DNA from 2 places in the Frigoribacterium sp. CFBP9030 genome. Region 2 is predicted to be linked to the other one. Evidence: predicted binding sites of a transcription regulator. Region 2 holds the regulator's gene; the other holds the start of a gene.
What was found. Region 2 encodes LexA, which represses DNA repair genes until DNA is damaged. Its sites were predicted from a motif close to TCGAACANNTGTTCGA; they were not measured.
Positions count from the first base shown of each region.

Region 1 (6,811 bases), on a different contig from region 2:
AGCCGACCAGGCGATCCATCAGGGTGACGGCGTCGTCCACCCGCCCCGAGGCCGCGTACTGCTCGGCGAGCCAGAACGAGCAGGTCAGGAAGGGGTTCTCGTCGCCCGCCAGCCCATCGACGCCGCTCTCGGTGCGGTAGCGCAGCAGCAGTCCGTCGTGCAGCAGGTCGTGCTCGATCGCGGCGACGGTGCCGAGCATGCGGGGGTCGTCGGCGGCGACGAAGCCGACCTGGGCGAGCTGCAGCAGCGAGGCGTCCACCTCGGTGGTGTCGTAGTGCTGCGTGTAGGAGTTCCGTTCGGCGTTCCAGCCGTCGCGTTCGACCTCGGCCCGCACCTCGTCTCGGAGCTCGCGCCAGCGGTCGACCGGGCCGTCGAGGCCGAACTGCTCGACGCCCGCGATGGCGCGATCGAGCGCGGCCCAGATCATGACCCGCGAGTGGGTGAAGTGCTGCAGCTCGCCGCGGATCTCCCAGATGCCGCTGTCGGGCCGGGTGCGATTGTCGTCGACGTACTGCATCAGGGCCCGCTGCAACGGCCACGAGTACTCGGTCTCGTCGACGCCGAGCTGGCGGGCCTCGTGCAGGGCGATCATGACCTCGCCGAAGATGTCGCCCTGGTACTGCTTGTAGGCGGCGTTCCCGACCCGCACCGGAGCGGCGCCCCCGTAGCCGGGCAGGTGGTCGATCTCGCTCTCGTGCAGGTGGCGCTCGCCGGCGAGGCCGTACATGATCTGCACGTCGGCCGGGTCTCCGGCGATCGCCCTCAGCAGCCAGCCGCGCCAGCGATCGGCCTCCTCGACGTAGCCGTGCAGGATCAGCGCCTGCAGCGTCATCGACGCGTCGCGGAGCCAGACGTAGCGGTAGTCCCAGTTGCGCGAGCCCCCGAACTGCTCGGGCAGGCTGGTCGTCGCGGCGGCGACGATGCCCCCGGTGTCTTCGTGCGTCAGCGCTCGGAGGATCAGCAGCGAACGGCGGACCTCGCGTTCGTAGGGCGGGGGAGTCGTGCACCGTGCGGCCCAGGCCTGCCACCAGCCGACCGTGTCGTCGATGGCCGCGTCGATGTCCACCGCCGCGGGTGGCTGCCGGTGCGAGGGGTACCAGGTGAGGGAGAGGTCGACGACCTCGCCGGCCGCGACGTCGAACTCGGTCGCATGGGTGTGGTCGGTGGCGGTCAGGCGCGGCCCTCGGACGACGACGGCGTCGGGGCCGGCCGTCGCGACGAGTGCGGTGTCGTCGCCGTCGGTCACCTGCCGCACCCAGGGCATGGCGCTGCCGTAGCCGAAGCGGATGGCCAGATCGACGTGCAGGGTCACGGTGCCCGAGACCCCCGTCACCCGGCGCACGACATCGGCGCGGCGGTCGCCGTAGGGCATCAGATCGGTGACCTCGACGACGCCCGTGGCGGTCTGCCACCGCGTCACGAGCACGAACGTGTCGTCGATGTAGCGACGGGTCGCGGTGGCGTCGGCGTCGGTCGGGGCGATCAGCCACCGCCCGGCGTCGTGGTCGCCGAGCAGGGCGCCGAAGGTCGAGGCGGAGTCGAAGCGGGGCAGGCACAGCCAGTCGATGCTGCCGTCGGTGCCGACGAGGCATCCGGTGTGCAGATCACCGATCAGGGCGTAGTTCTCGATGGGCAGGGGCATGCGGCCATCCAAGCAGTCCGGTCAGCGACCCCGCTGGAGGGTGGGGTCGGGCCAGCGTGTCTCGATCTGAGGCTTCTGCCGGCGGGTGCGCGCCCAGACGACGAAGCCCATCAGGGTGAACGCGCCGTAGAAGACGTACATGAACGCCGAGGCGTAGTAGCCGGCGCTGAACAGCAGCGGTGTGCCCACGAGGTCGACGGCGACCCAGATCAGCCAGAACTCGACCCAGCCCTTGGCCATGCCGTACGTCGCCAGTAGCGAGCCCATGAAGATCCAGGCGTCGGCCCAGACGGGCTCGTACGAGCCCAGGGCGCCGAAGATCGGGGTGAGCACGGCCGTGCCGCCGAAGAGCGCCACGACGAGCAGGACGCGGTTGCGCCAGCCGGCCCACCGCGGCTCGACCGCAGCGCCGGCCCCGGTCTCGCTCTGCCGCCAGCGGCGCCACCCGTAGATCGAGACCACGATGAACATCACCTGACGCCCGGCCTGGCCGAGCAGATTGACCGGGTTCGGCGTGTCGAAGACCGCGCCGAGGAACACCGTGAAGAGCAGGGCGTTGCCGACGATGCCGATCGGCCAGGCCCAGACCTTCCGGCGCATGCCGCCGAGGGCGCTGAGCAGACCGAAGACGTTGCCGACGATCTCTCGCCAGAGGATGGTCTGATCGCCCAGCACGAGCTGAGCGTCGAAGAGCCACCGGATCACCTGCACGTCGTCCTCCTGGTCGTGGCGACGACGGTCTCCGTGATCTGCCACGGCGCTCGAGTCGCCGAGGTCGGAACGAGCGGGGTGCGTCGTTCATTCCCGAGTGTCGGCATTCCCGAGTGCCGGCCGATCAGGCGAACAGCTGCTGCTCGACGCGGTCGTCGAAGACGCCGAGCAGCAGCCATGAGCCCAGCGCGGGGTCGAGGGCGAGGTCGAAGGTGCCGTCGATCCGATGGGCGCCGTCGGTCAGCGGCAGGGCGTCGACCCGCCAGACCGGCAGCTCGAGCAGATCGACCGCCCCGCCCCGAGGCGCCCGGGCAGCCGACCGCCACCACTCTCGGCGGGTGATCCACCGCTCGGGCGGGCTGACCACGCCGTACACGACGCCCCGCCACACGAATCGCAGCGGCGCCCCGTCGTCGGTCGTCTCGACCGGTACCTTCTCGTCGACCTTCATGTCGTCTCGCCCCGCTCGTCGTCGTTCGAATGTGTGTTCGAACGAAGTGTACGGTCGGCCGCTGACATCCGACCCGCGAGAGGGAGGATCGAGAGGCTGCTACGCCCTCACTCGACGACGCCGGCGTCGGCGAGCTGATCCCAGAGGCCCGCGCCGTCGGGGGCGGACACCCAGGGGGTGTCGCTGCCCTGGGCGTGCTCGGAGCGCGTCGACCGGCCACCCGCGAGGACGGCCTCGCTGGGCGACAGCTGGCGGATCGCCACGGCGGCGACCGAGTCGGGGTGCTCGTGCAGGAACCGCCCGTAGAGCTCTTCGTCGTGCTGGCCGTCGTCGCCCACCAGCAGCCAGCGCATGTGCGGGAACTCCTTCGCCAGCCGGTCGAGCGACGCGTGCTTGTGCTCGCGTCCGCTGCGGAAGAAGCGGTCGTGCGTCGGGCCCCAGTCGGTCAGCAGCAGCGGACCGCTCGGGTAGAGGTTGCGCGAGAGGAACCGCGAGAGGGTGGGGGCGACGTTCCAGGCGCCGGTCGAGAGGTAGATCACCGGGCAGCCGCCGGCCGTGCGCTGCAGTCGCTCGTAGAGCACCGACATGCCGGGCACGGGGCGTCTGGCGTGCTCGTTCAGGACGAAGGTGTTCCAGGCGGCCAGGAAGGGCCGGGGCAGCGATGTCACCATGACCGTGTCGTCGATGTCCGACACGACGCCGAACCGCACGTCGGGGTCGATCACGTAGACCGGGGCGTCGACGGGCAGCGAGCCCTCGCAGCTGACGGTGGCGACGTGCCAGCCCGGTTCGAGGTCGACCTCGACCCGCACGTCGAGCACGCCGCCGCGGTCGGTCGTCAGGTGGTGCGTGCGCCCGCCGAGCACGACGTCGACCCTGGCCTTCTCGACAGGCACGCTGGTGAAGCTGCGCCAACCGCGCACGTTCGCCCGGTCGATCCCCTCGAGGGTTCCCTTGCGGGTCAGCAGCACCCGCGACAGCACGCGGGCCCAGCCGGACGAGCCGTAGCCCGTGTAAGGGACGACTGTCGGGAGGAGGCCCCGCTTGCGGGCGCGCTTCTCGCGGAACCGGTGGACCGAGTTCTCGATGCGGGCGGCGCGGTGCAGCAGCGGCTCGACTCCGGCCGGTGCCGGTCTACGGGTGTCGGGCATGCGCCCATCCTGTCACGTCAGACCGGTTCGACGAGGGCGGGGGAGTCGGACGACACCGAGCCGACCTCGGACGAGACCTCGTGGAACGACATGCGGTCCGCGATCTCGGGTGCGAGCCCCGCGACCCCCTGCACGAGATCGTCGTCGCCCTCGGTCTCGGGATCGAGCCAGTCGTCCATCACGTCGGCCCCCACGAAGACCGGCATCCGGTCGTGCAGGGTCTCGAGCGGCCCCGAGGAGGCGCGGGTCAGGATCGTCGTCGACAGCAGCCACCGGGACGGTGCGTCCGGTGCCGCCCGCGGGTCGCGCCACCACTCGTACAGCGCGGCGAAGAGCATGACCTCGTCGTCGGGGAGGCGCACCAGATGGGGGTGCTTGACGCCCGCGGGGTCGGTCGTCCATTCGTAGTAGCCGGTGGCCGGCACCAGCCCGCGACGGGCCGCCACCGCGTCGCGGAACATCGGCTTCTCGGCCGCCGTCTCCGATCGGGCGTTGAACACCGGGGCGCCCTCGGGTCCGTTCGACCCGCCGGGGACGAGTCCCCATCGGGCCGCCGCGAGCCGACGCACCGGCGGGCCGCCGGCGTCGGCGCCGCGGGGGGCGGCGTCGACCAGCAGATTCACCGGGCGGGTCGGAGCGATATTCCAGGAAGGATCTGGGAGAGTGTCTCCTGATACATCAACGTCGAACAGGGCCACCAGGTCGCTCGAGGCGCGAGCCATCACGAATCGTCCGCACATGCGTCCATTCTCCCGGCTCGCACCGACATCGGCCGCCACCGACGGGCGGAACGGTGCACGAGGTCGGTGCGCACCGCGCCCGCGGCGCCCTCGATCGACGTCCAGCACCATGTCGCGACGACGTCGCGAATCGCCAGAAGGAGAACCGTTGCTCGCCACCGAGGTCACAGAAGCACTGCCCGGGGGATCATCACTGCTCAGGAACGAGCCGGTCCAGGCCCGGAGCTCCGCGCGCCTCACGGGGCTGCTCGACGCCGCGGCGTCGATCATCGACGAGATCGGTTACGAGCGCCTGACCACCGCCATGGTCGCCGAGCGCGCGGGCGCCTCGATCGGCACCGTCTACCGGTACTTCCCCGACCGCATCGCCGTGGTCGACGCCCTCGCACTCCGCTGCATCCAGCGCCTCACGGCGACGGTCGCCGAGCGGGTGGCCGACCCCGACATAGTCGACTGGCGTCGTGCCATCGAGGCGCTCATCGACGCCAAGGCCGAGATGTACCGCGACGAGCCCGGGTTCCGCGCCATCAGGTTCGGCGACGCTCCCGACCTCGGCGCGCCGCACGAGGCGCCCGCGGGCAGCCCTCTCGCCGATCGCATCACGAGTCTGCTGGTCGACCGCTTCGGGGTCGTCCGCGACGCCGAGACCGAGCTGGCGGTCGAGGTCGTCGTCGAGATCGGCAACTCCCTCCTCGCCCGGGCGTTCGTGTCAGGCGGCGACGGCGACCCGCGCTTCATCGACGAGTGCCGACGCGTCGTCGTGGCCTACCTCGAGCCGGTCCTCGCCGTCCGCTGATCCGAGCGGTCACCCTGATCGGTCGCTCCGGACGCTGACTCCGGGCGCTCGCCACGAGCGGTCATTCCGAGGGGGCGTCGTCGGGAGCGGACATGTGCCGCTCCTCCCGAGCGTGCACGATCCTCTTGACGACGACCACGGCCACGCCGAAGACGACGATCACCGCGACGAAGAGGTAGCCGGCCCAGTGCAGCCGGTCGGCGATCTCCCGGTAGCCGCCCGCGGCGGCGGCACCGACCGAGACGTACGCCGTCGACCACAGGATGCAGGCCGGGGCCGTCCAGGCCAGGAACGTGCGGTAGCGCATCGGGCTCATGCCGACCGTCAGCGGGATGAGCGAATGCAGCACCGGTAAGAAGCGCGAGACGAACACGGCGACCCCGCCGCGACGCGCCAGGTAGTTCTCGGCCCGGACCCAGTTGCGCTCGCCGAGGCGCCGCCCGACCGCACTGCGGCGGATCGCGGGGCCGAAGCGCCGACCCAGGGCGAACCCCACGCTCTCGCCGATCAGAGCCCCGGTCACGAGCGCCAGCACCAGCGCGACGAACTCGAACGGCGTCGCGACCGCCGTGGCCGACACGATCGCCACGGTGTCGCCCGGCACGACGAGTCCGAGCAGCACCGAGGTCTCGAGCACCATGGCGAGACCGGCGAGGAGGGTCCGCAGCACCGGATCGACCGATTGGACGAGGTCGAGGATGCTGCCGAGGAGGTCGTTCACGAGCTCGATCCTATTCACAGCCGTTCGGCAGCGACCAGAACCACTAAACGACATGTGTTGTGTAACTGGGGACGCATACTGTCTCTGTGAACGACCTCCTCGACCCGCTCCTCCTCTCGCGGTGGCAGTTCGGTCTGACGACGATCTACCACTTCCTCTTCGTGCCCCTGACGATCGGCATGGCCTTCACGGTCGCGGTCTTCCAGACGGCATGGGTGCGCACCGGCAAGCTGCACTATCTGCAGCTCACCCGGTTCTTCGGCAAGATCTTCCTGATCAACTTCGCCATGGGCGTCGTGACCGGAATCGTGCAGGAGTTCCAGTTCGGCATGAACTGGTCCGACTACTCGAGGTTCGTCGGCGACGTCTTCGGGGCGCCGCTCGCCCTCGAGGGTCTGCTCGCGTTCTTCCTCGAGGCGACCTTCATCGGCATCTGGATCTTCGGCTGGGACAAGGTCCCGAAGAAGCTCCACCTGGCGAGCATCTGGGGTGCCACCGTCGGCAGCATCCTGTCGGCCTACTTCATCATCGCCGCGAACGCGTTCATGCAGAACCCCGTCGGTTACGCGATCAACGAGGAGAAGGGCCGGGCCGAGCTC
Region 1 covers NZ_JAXCWG010000015.1:11,392-18,202, forward strand. Annotated here, with positions in the region: gene SOM13_RS13505 (glycoside hydrolase family 15 protein) at 1-1,642, opposite strand, end outside; gene pnuC (nicotinamide riboside transporter PnuC) at 1,664-2,353, opposite strand; gene SOM13_RS13515 (DUF6504 family protein) at 2,478-2,804, opposite strand; gene SOM13_RS13520 (App1 family protein) at 2,912-3,955, opposite strand; gene SOM13_RS13525 (SOS response-associated peptidase) at 3,973-4,695, opposite strand; gene SOM13_RS13530 (TetR/AcrR family transcriptional regulator) at 4,844-5,491, shown strand; gene SOM13_RS13535 (DedA family protein) at 5,553-6,212, opposite strand; gene SOM13_RS13540 (cytochrome ubiquinol oxidase subunit I) at 6,299-6,811, shown strand, end outside.
Region 1: a site for LexA is predicted at 2,830-2,845, ahead of SOM13_RS13515 (DUF6504 family protein). Genes of this name have one in related genera too.

Region 2 (6,811 bases):
CCGTCCAGAGGTCGCCGCCCTCCTCCGTCCAGCCACGCGCGGCCAGCGTCGTGCCGCGCACGTCGAGCCCGACCGCGACGGCCTCGCCGTACTCGGCGATGACATGCGCCGCCCACTCGGGGTTCTCGAGGGCCGCCGTACCGAGGTTGATCCGCTTGACACCCGTGCCGAGGGCGTCTTCGAGGGAGCGGTCGTCGCGGATGCCGCCGCTCAGCTCCACGTTGATGCCCTTGACCTGCTTGATGACCTTCTTGATGACCGACCGGTTGTCGCCCCGCCCGAAGGCCGCGTCGAGGTCGACCAGGTGCAGCCACTCGGCGCCCTGGTTCTTCCAGTCGTCGGCCGCCGCGACGGGGTCGCCGTATCCGGTCTCGCTGCCGGCCTCCCCCTGGGTCAGACGGACGGCCTGCCCCCCGGAGACGTCGACGGCCGGGAACAGGGTCAGGCTCGGAGTCGTGCAGAAGTCGCTCATGTCGTCTCTCTCGCGGCGGCGCCGCGCGGATCGCGTCGGGGCCCCGCTGAGCGCGGGACCGGAGTCGGGTTCGGGAGGGTCAGAGTGTGCCGAGCCAGTTCGAGAGCAGCCGGATGCCCGGCCGCCCCGACTTCTCGGGGTGGAACTGAGTGGCCCAGAGCGGTCCGTTCTCGACGGCGGCGACGAAGCGGCCGCCGTGGTCGGCCCACGTGACGTGCGGCTGCGGGAACGGCGGGATCACGTCGAGGGTCCACGACTGGGCCGCGAACGAGTGGACGAAGTAGAAGCGCTCGTCGGCGACGCCGTCGAACAGCGTGCTGCCCTCGGGGACGTCGACGGTGTTCCAGCCCATGTGAGGCAGCACGTCGGCCTTCAGCTCGTCGACGACACCGGGCCATTCACCCAGCCCGCCCGCCGTCGCACCGCGCTCGACACCGCCCTCGAAGAAGACCTGCATGCCGACGCAGATGCCCATCACGGGTCGCCCGCCGGCCAGACGGCGATCGATGAGCTCGCCGCCGCGGACGGACTCGAGCGCGCTCATCACGGCGCCGAAGGCCCCGACGCCCGGCACGAAGAGGCCGTCGGCCGCCTGCACCCGGGCGCGATCGGCCGTCAGCTCGACGTCGGCCCCGGCGAGCTCGAGGGCCTTGACCGCCGAGTGGACGTTGCCGCTGCCGTAGTCGAGCACCACGACGGAGGGACGGGCCGTCACAGCGCGCCCTTCGTGGAGGGGATGCCGACCACCCGCGGGTCGGGCTGCACCGCCTGGCGGAGGGCCCGCGCGAAGGCCTTGAACTCGGCCTCGGCGATGTGGTGCGGGTCACGCCCGCCGAGCACCCGGATGTGCACCGTGATGCCGGCGTGGAATGCGATCGCCTCGAACACGTGGCGCACGAGAGACCCCGTGAAGTGACCGCCGATCAGGTGCAGCTCGAAGCCCTCAGGCTCGCCGCCGTGCACGAGGTACGGGCGACCGGAGATGTCGACGACCGCCTGCACCAGGGCCTCGTCGAGCGGCACCAGGGCGTCGCCGTACCGTGCGATACCCGACTTGTCGCCGAGCGCCTGACGGAGCGCGGTGCCGAAGGCGATGCCGATGTCTTCGACCGTGTGGTGCGCGTCGATGTGCGTGTCACCCGTCGCCGCCACCCGCAGATCGATCAGCGAGTGCTTCGACAGCGCCGTCAGCAGGTGGTCGAAGAACGGGACGGACGAGTCGATGCTCGACGAGCCGGTGCCGTCGAGGTCGAGCGACAGCGCGATGCGCGACTCGCTCGTCTCACGCTCGAGGGAGGCCACGCGGGTAGGGGTCTGTTCGGTCACGAGGAGAGCCTAATGTCGCGCAGCGCCTCGAGGAACGCCGTGGTCTCGGCCTCGGTGCCCGCACTGACCCGGAGGTGGTGGGGGATGCCGAGGTTCCGCACGATGATGCCCCGGGCGAGCAGACGCTCGAACACGTCGGCCGGATCGTCGACCCCGCCGAACAGCACGAAGTTCGACCAGGTCGGCCAGGGCTCGTAGCCGAGCTCGGTCAGCACCCGGACGATCCGGTCGCGTTGGGTGGCGATCTCGCCGACCATGGCGAGCATCTCGTCGGCGTGGGAGAGCGCGGCGATCGCGGCGGCCTGGGTCAACGACGACAGGTGATAAGGGAGGCGCACCAGACGGAGCGCGTCGGTCACGGCCGGATGGGCGGCGAGGTATCCGACTCGCGCCCCGGCGAAGGCGAAGGCCTTGCTCATGGTGCGGGAGACGATGAGACGCGGCCGGCCTTCGAGCAGGGTCAGAGCGGTGGGCTGGCCGACGGGCATGAACTCCGCGTACGCCTCGTCGACGAAGACGATTCCGTCGGTCGCATCGTAGGCGGCCTCGACCGTGGCGAGGTCGAGGGGCGTGCCCGTCGGGTTGTTCGGACCGCAGAAGAACACGATGTCCGGTTCGGTGCGACGGATCTCGGCGACCGCAGTCTCGGGGCTGATGGTGAAGTCGACGTCTCGCGCACCCTCGACCCAGGTGCTCCCGGTGCCCGCCGCGATGATCGAGTGCATCGAGTACGTCGGAGGGAAGCCGAGGACGCTCCGCCCGGGGCCGCCGAAGGCCTGGAGGATCTGCTGGATGACCTCGTTCGAGCCGTTCGCCGCCCAGATGTTGTCTCGGGTGAGGCCGTGACCCAGATAGGCGGCCAGGGAGTCCCGCAACTGCGTGAACTCGCGGTCGGGATACCGGTTCACCTCGAGGACGGCCTGCGCGATCGATGCGACGATGTCGCGTGCGACGTTCTCGGGAATCGGATGCGTGTTCTCGTTGACGTTGAGAGCGACCGGCACCCTGGTCTGCGGTGCGCCGTACGGCGTCAGGCCACGGAGGTCGTCACGGATGGGAAGGTCGTCGAGACTGAAGGACACCGCTCCATGGTAGGTCTCCATCAGACGGAGTCCCGAATCGTCGGCCCTCGGCTGGCAGCGGTCGCGACCCCTCGAGGTCTCTTCAGACGGAGCCGCAGTCGACCGTCCGTCAGTCGGAGTACTGAGCGGGGACGGCGAGAGACTGCCCTGCCGCGACCTCGGTGCTGCTGAGGTTGTTCAACTGCACGATGTCGCTGATGACGTCGCGAGGGTCTTTGGTGGGTGCGATCTCGGACGCGACCTGCCACAGGGTGTCTCCCCCGTCGACCGTGACGTAGTCGAACGACACCGCACCGGCGGTGTCCGATGCGACTGCACCGGGCCCGGCGAGGAGCACGCCGCCGACGACACTGGCGACGAGCAGACCGACGGCGGTGCTGACGACACGACGCCCCCGCCGGGTGATGCGCAGCCGGACGCGCGGGGGCGAAGAGAAGGAGGCGACGGCGTCGTCGGTGGGGGTGGGAGTGGCAGTGGTGGTCGTGATGGCGCTCATGAGGTGGTCCTTTCACCGCTAGAGGAGACGTCCGTGTTCGTGCCCGGCGATCGGCCGGGAACACCGGGCACGAAGACGTGTTCCGAACATATCTTCGATCAAGGTCGATTTCAACCCCGATGTTCGATTTTCTCGACGTGGATCGGCGACACACTCGAACATGTGTTTCGCCGAAGACGCCGCATCGGATACGGTTTCGATCGGTGGTCCGAGTAGAACAGCGACCACCGACATCCACGGCAGGAGACACATGAGCGACGCGCAGCGCACCCGGTCGACCGAGACGGGCTCGGTCACGCGCAAGGAGCTGACGGCCAAGCAGACGTCGATCCTGACGGCCATCCAGCAGAGCATCGGACAGCGCGGATACCCGCCGAGCATGCGGGAGATCGGCGACGCCGTCGGTCTGAAGTCGCTGTCGAGCGTGACCCACCAGTTGAACCAGCTCGAGCTCGCGGGTCGCATCCGACGCGATCCGAACCGGCCCCGCGCCCTCGAGGTCCTCTCGACCGAGGCGCCCGCCCTCGCACCCGTGACGAGCATCCTCACGACGAGCGACGACGGCGACACCGCGCACGTCCCGATGGTGGGGCGCATCGCCGCCGGCATCCCGATCACGGCCGAGCAGCAGGTCGAGGACGTGATGCCCCTCCCCCGCCAGCTCGTCGGCAAGGGCGACCTCTTCATGCTGCGGGTCGTCGGCGACTCGATGATCGACGCCGCCATCTGCGACGGCGACTGGGTCGTCGTCCGGCAGCAGAACTCGGCGGAGAACGGCGACATCGTGGCCGCCATGCTCGACGACGAGGCGACGGTCAAGGTCTTCCGTCAGCGTGACGGCCACACCTGGCTGCTGCCCCGCAACAGCGCGTTCGAGCCGATCGTCGGCGACCACGCTCAGATCGTCGGCAAGGTCGTGGCCGTGCTCCGGTCGGTGTGACCCCGACTCGACGAACGACGAAGCCCCCCGCCATTTGGCGGGGGGCTTCGTCGTGGTCGACTCGGTCGGCTCAGCTCGAGACGGCCTCGCGGTCGACGAACGGCGACAACCACGCCACGTCGCTCGGGTAGACCCGGGCGTGCACGCGCGTGCCGGCCTCCTCGTACGCCGTCTCGACGACACGACCCGAGTCGTGGAGATGAGAGACGACGTCGCCCCTGTCGTACGGCACGAGCAGCTCGAGTTCGACGTCAGGGGTCGGAAGGGTCGAGGCGATGCGCTCGAGGAGCTCGTCGATGCCCTCGCCCGTCCGGGCGGAGACGAAGACCGCGGTCGGGACGAGGCCCTGGAGCACGAGTCGCTGGTCGGGGTCGACCAGGTCGCTCTTGTTGAACACCACGATCTCGGTGATGTCGCCCCCGTCGACCTCGCTGACGACCTCGCGGACCGTCGCGAGCTGCGCCGCCGGATCGGGGTGCGAGCCGTCGACGACGTGGACGATGACGTCCGACGCCGCGACCTCCTCGAGGGTGGAGCGGAACGCTTCGACCAGCTGATGCGGCAGGTTTCGGACGAAACCCACCGTGTCGGCGTACGTGAACGGCCGGCCGTCCGTCGTCGAGCTCTTGCGCACCGTCGCGTCGAGGGTCGCGAAGAGGGCGTTCTCGACGAGCACGCCCGCACTCGTCAGCCTGTTGAGCAGGCTCGACTTGCCCGCGTTGGTGTAGCCGGCGATCGCGACCGAGGGCACCTCGTTGCGGTCGCGATTGGCCCGCTTGGCGTCGCGCGCGGGCTTCATCTCCTTGATCTGCCGACGGAGGCGCGCCATGCGCGTGTGGATCCGTCGCCGATCGAGCTCGATCTTGGTCTCTCCGGGGCCGCGGCTGCCCATTCCGGCACCCGCGCCTCCTACCTGGCCACCGGCCTGCCGCGACATCGAGTCGCCCCAGCCGCGCAGTCGGGGCAGCAGGTACTCGAGCTGCGCCAGTTCGACCTGCGCCTTGCCCTCCCGGCTCTTGGCGTGCTGACTGAAGATGTCGAGGATGACGGCCGTGCGGTCGATGACCTTGACCTTGACCACGTCTTCGAGGGCACGTCGCTGGCTTGGCGCGAGCTCCGTGTCGGCGATCACCGTGTCGGCGCCGAGAGCCGCGACGGTCATCCGCAGCTCTTCGGCCTTGCCGCTGCCGAGGTACGTGCTCGGGTCGGGGTTGGGCCGACGCTGCAGCAGCCCGTCGAGGACGACGGCGCCGGCCGTCTCGGCCAGGGCCGACAGCTCGCGGAGGGAGTTCTCGGCGTCGGAGAGCGAGCCCTGCGAGTAGACGCCGATCAGGACGACGTTCTCGAGCCGGAGCTGGCGGTACTCGACCTCGGTGACATCCTGGAGCTCGGTCGAGAGCCCCGCCACGCGACGGAGCGCCTGGCGATCGTCGCGGTCGAACTGGTCGCCGTCCGAGCCGGTGTCGTGCAGAGAGCGGGTCTGGATCGCCTGCGCAGGCGAGAAGACGGTGTAGGCGGAAGCCCGGGACGCCGCACGGTCGAGCACGCGGGCGACGACGTCGTCACCCTGCTCGGAACGCTCGGCATCGAGCGGGTTCGTGGGGAGGTCTGTCATCGGAGTGATACTAGCCCTTTCGTCAGGCAGTGAGCGGGGAGCCGATTCGGCCGCCCGTGGGGATTGTCGATAGGTTGTGGGCCATGGCGAGCGAGCACTACTTCTCTTCGGAACCGGAGAGCCTGATGCGGCGCCGGACCATCTCGGTGACCCTCGCGGGCCGCGAACTCGAACTCACCACGGCCGCGGGCGTCTTCAGCCCCGATCGGGTGGACGCCGGGACGGCCGTCCTCCTGGCCGACGTGCCCACGCCGCCGACCTCGGGTCATCTGCTCGATGTCGGATGCGGATGGGGGCCCATCACCCTGAGCCTCGCGTTGTCGTCACCCGACGCGACGGTCTGGGCCGTCGACGTGAACAAGAGGGTGCTGGAGCTCGTGCGCGAGAACGCCCGGGCCGCAGGCCTCGAGAACGTCAACGCCGTCGAGCCCGACGATGTTCCCGCCGACCTGCGGTTCTCGACGATCTGGTCGAACCCGCCCATCCGCGTCGGCAAGAACGAGCTGCACGGGCTCTTGACCAAGTGGCTCCCCCGACTGGAGGTCGGGTCGGACGCGTGGCTCGTCGTCCAGAAGAACCTCGGCGCGGACTCGCTGCAGAAGTGGATGAACTCCGAGCTGGGCGACGTCGTCGACGTGACCCGCGCCTCCACCAGCAAGGGCTACCGCGTCTTGACGGCCCACCGTCGCTGATCAGCGAGGCAGGCCCGACGACGGCGGTCAGATCTCGAGCGCCCCGTTGAAGACCAGATCGGCCGGACCGCTGAGCGAGACGTGCTCGCCGTCGTCCGTCGGCACGACCAGGACGCCGACCGTGCCACCCGGGACCTCGACGCGCCACTGATCGGGCGCCCCGGCACCGGCCCAGTGCCGCGTCGCGA
Region 2 covers NZ_JAXCWG010000001.1:470,057-476,867, reverse strand. Annotated here, with positions in the region: gene priA (bifunctional 1-(5-phosphoribosyl)-5-((5-phosphoribosylamino)methylideneamino)imidazole-4-carboxamide isomerase/phosphoribosylanthranilate isomerase PriA) at 1-472, opposite strand, end outside; gene hisH (imidazole glycerol phosphate synthase subunit HisH) at 552-1,187, opposite strand; gene hisB (imidazoleglycerol-phosphate dehydratase HisB) at 1,184-1,798, opposite strand; gene SOM13_RS02185 (histidinol-phosphate transaminase) at 1,795-2,880, opposite strand; gene SOM13_RS02180 (LysM peptidoglycan-binding domain-containing protein) at 2,990-3,376, opposite strand; gene lexA (transcriptional repressor LexA) at 3,627-4,316, shown strand; gene hflX (GTPase HflX) at 4,387-5,931, opposite strand; gene SOM13_RS02165 (class I SAM-dependent methyltransferase) at 6,015-6,623, shown strand; gene dapF (diaminopimelate epimerase) at 6,651-6,811, opposite strand, start outside.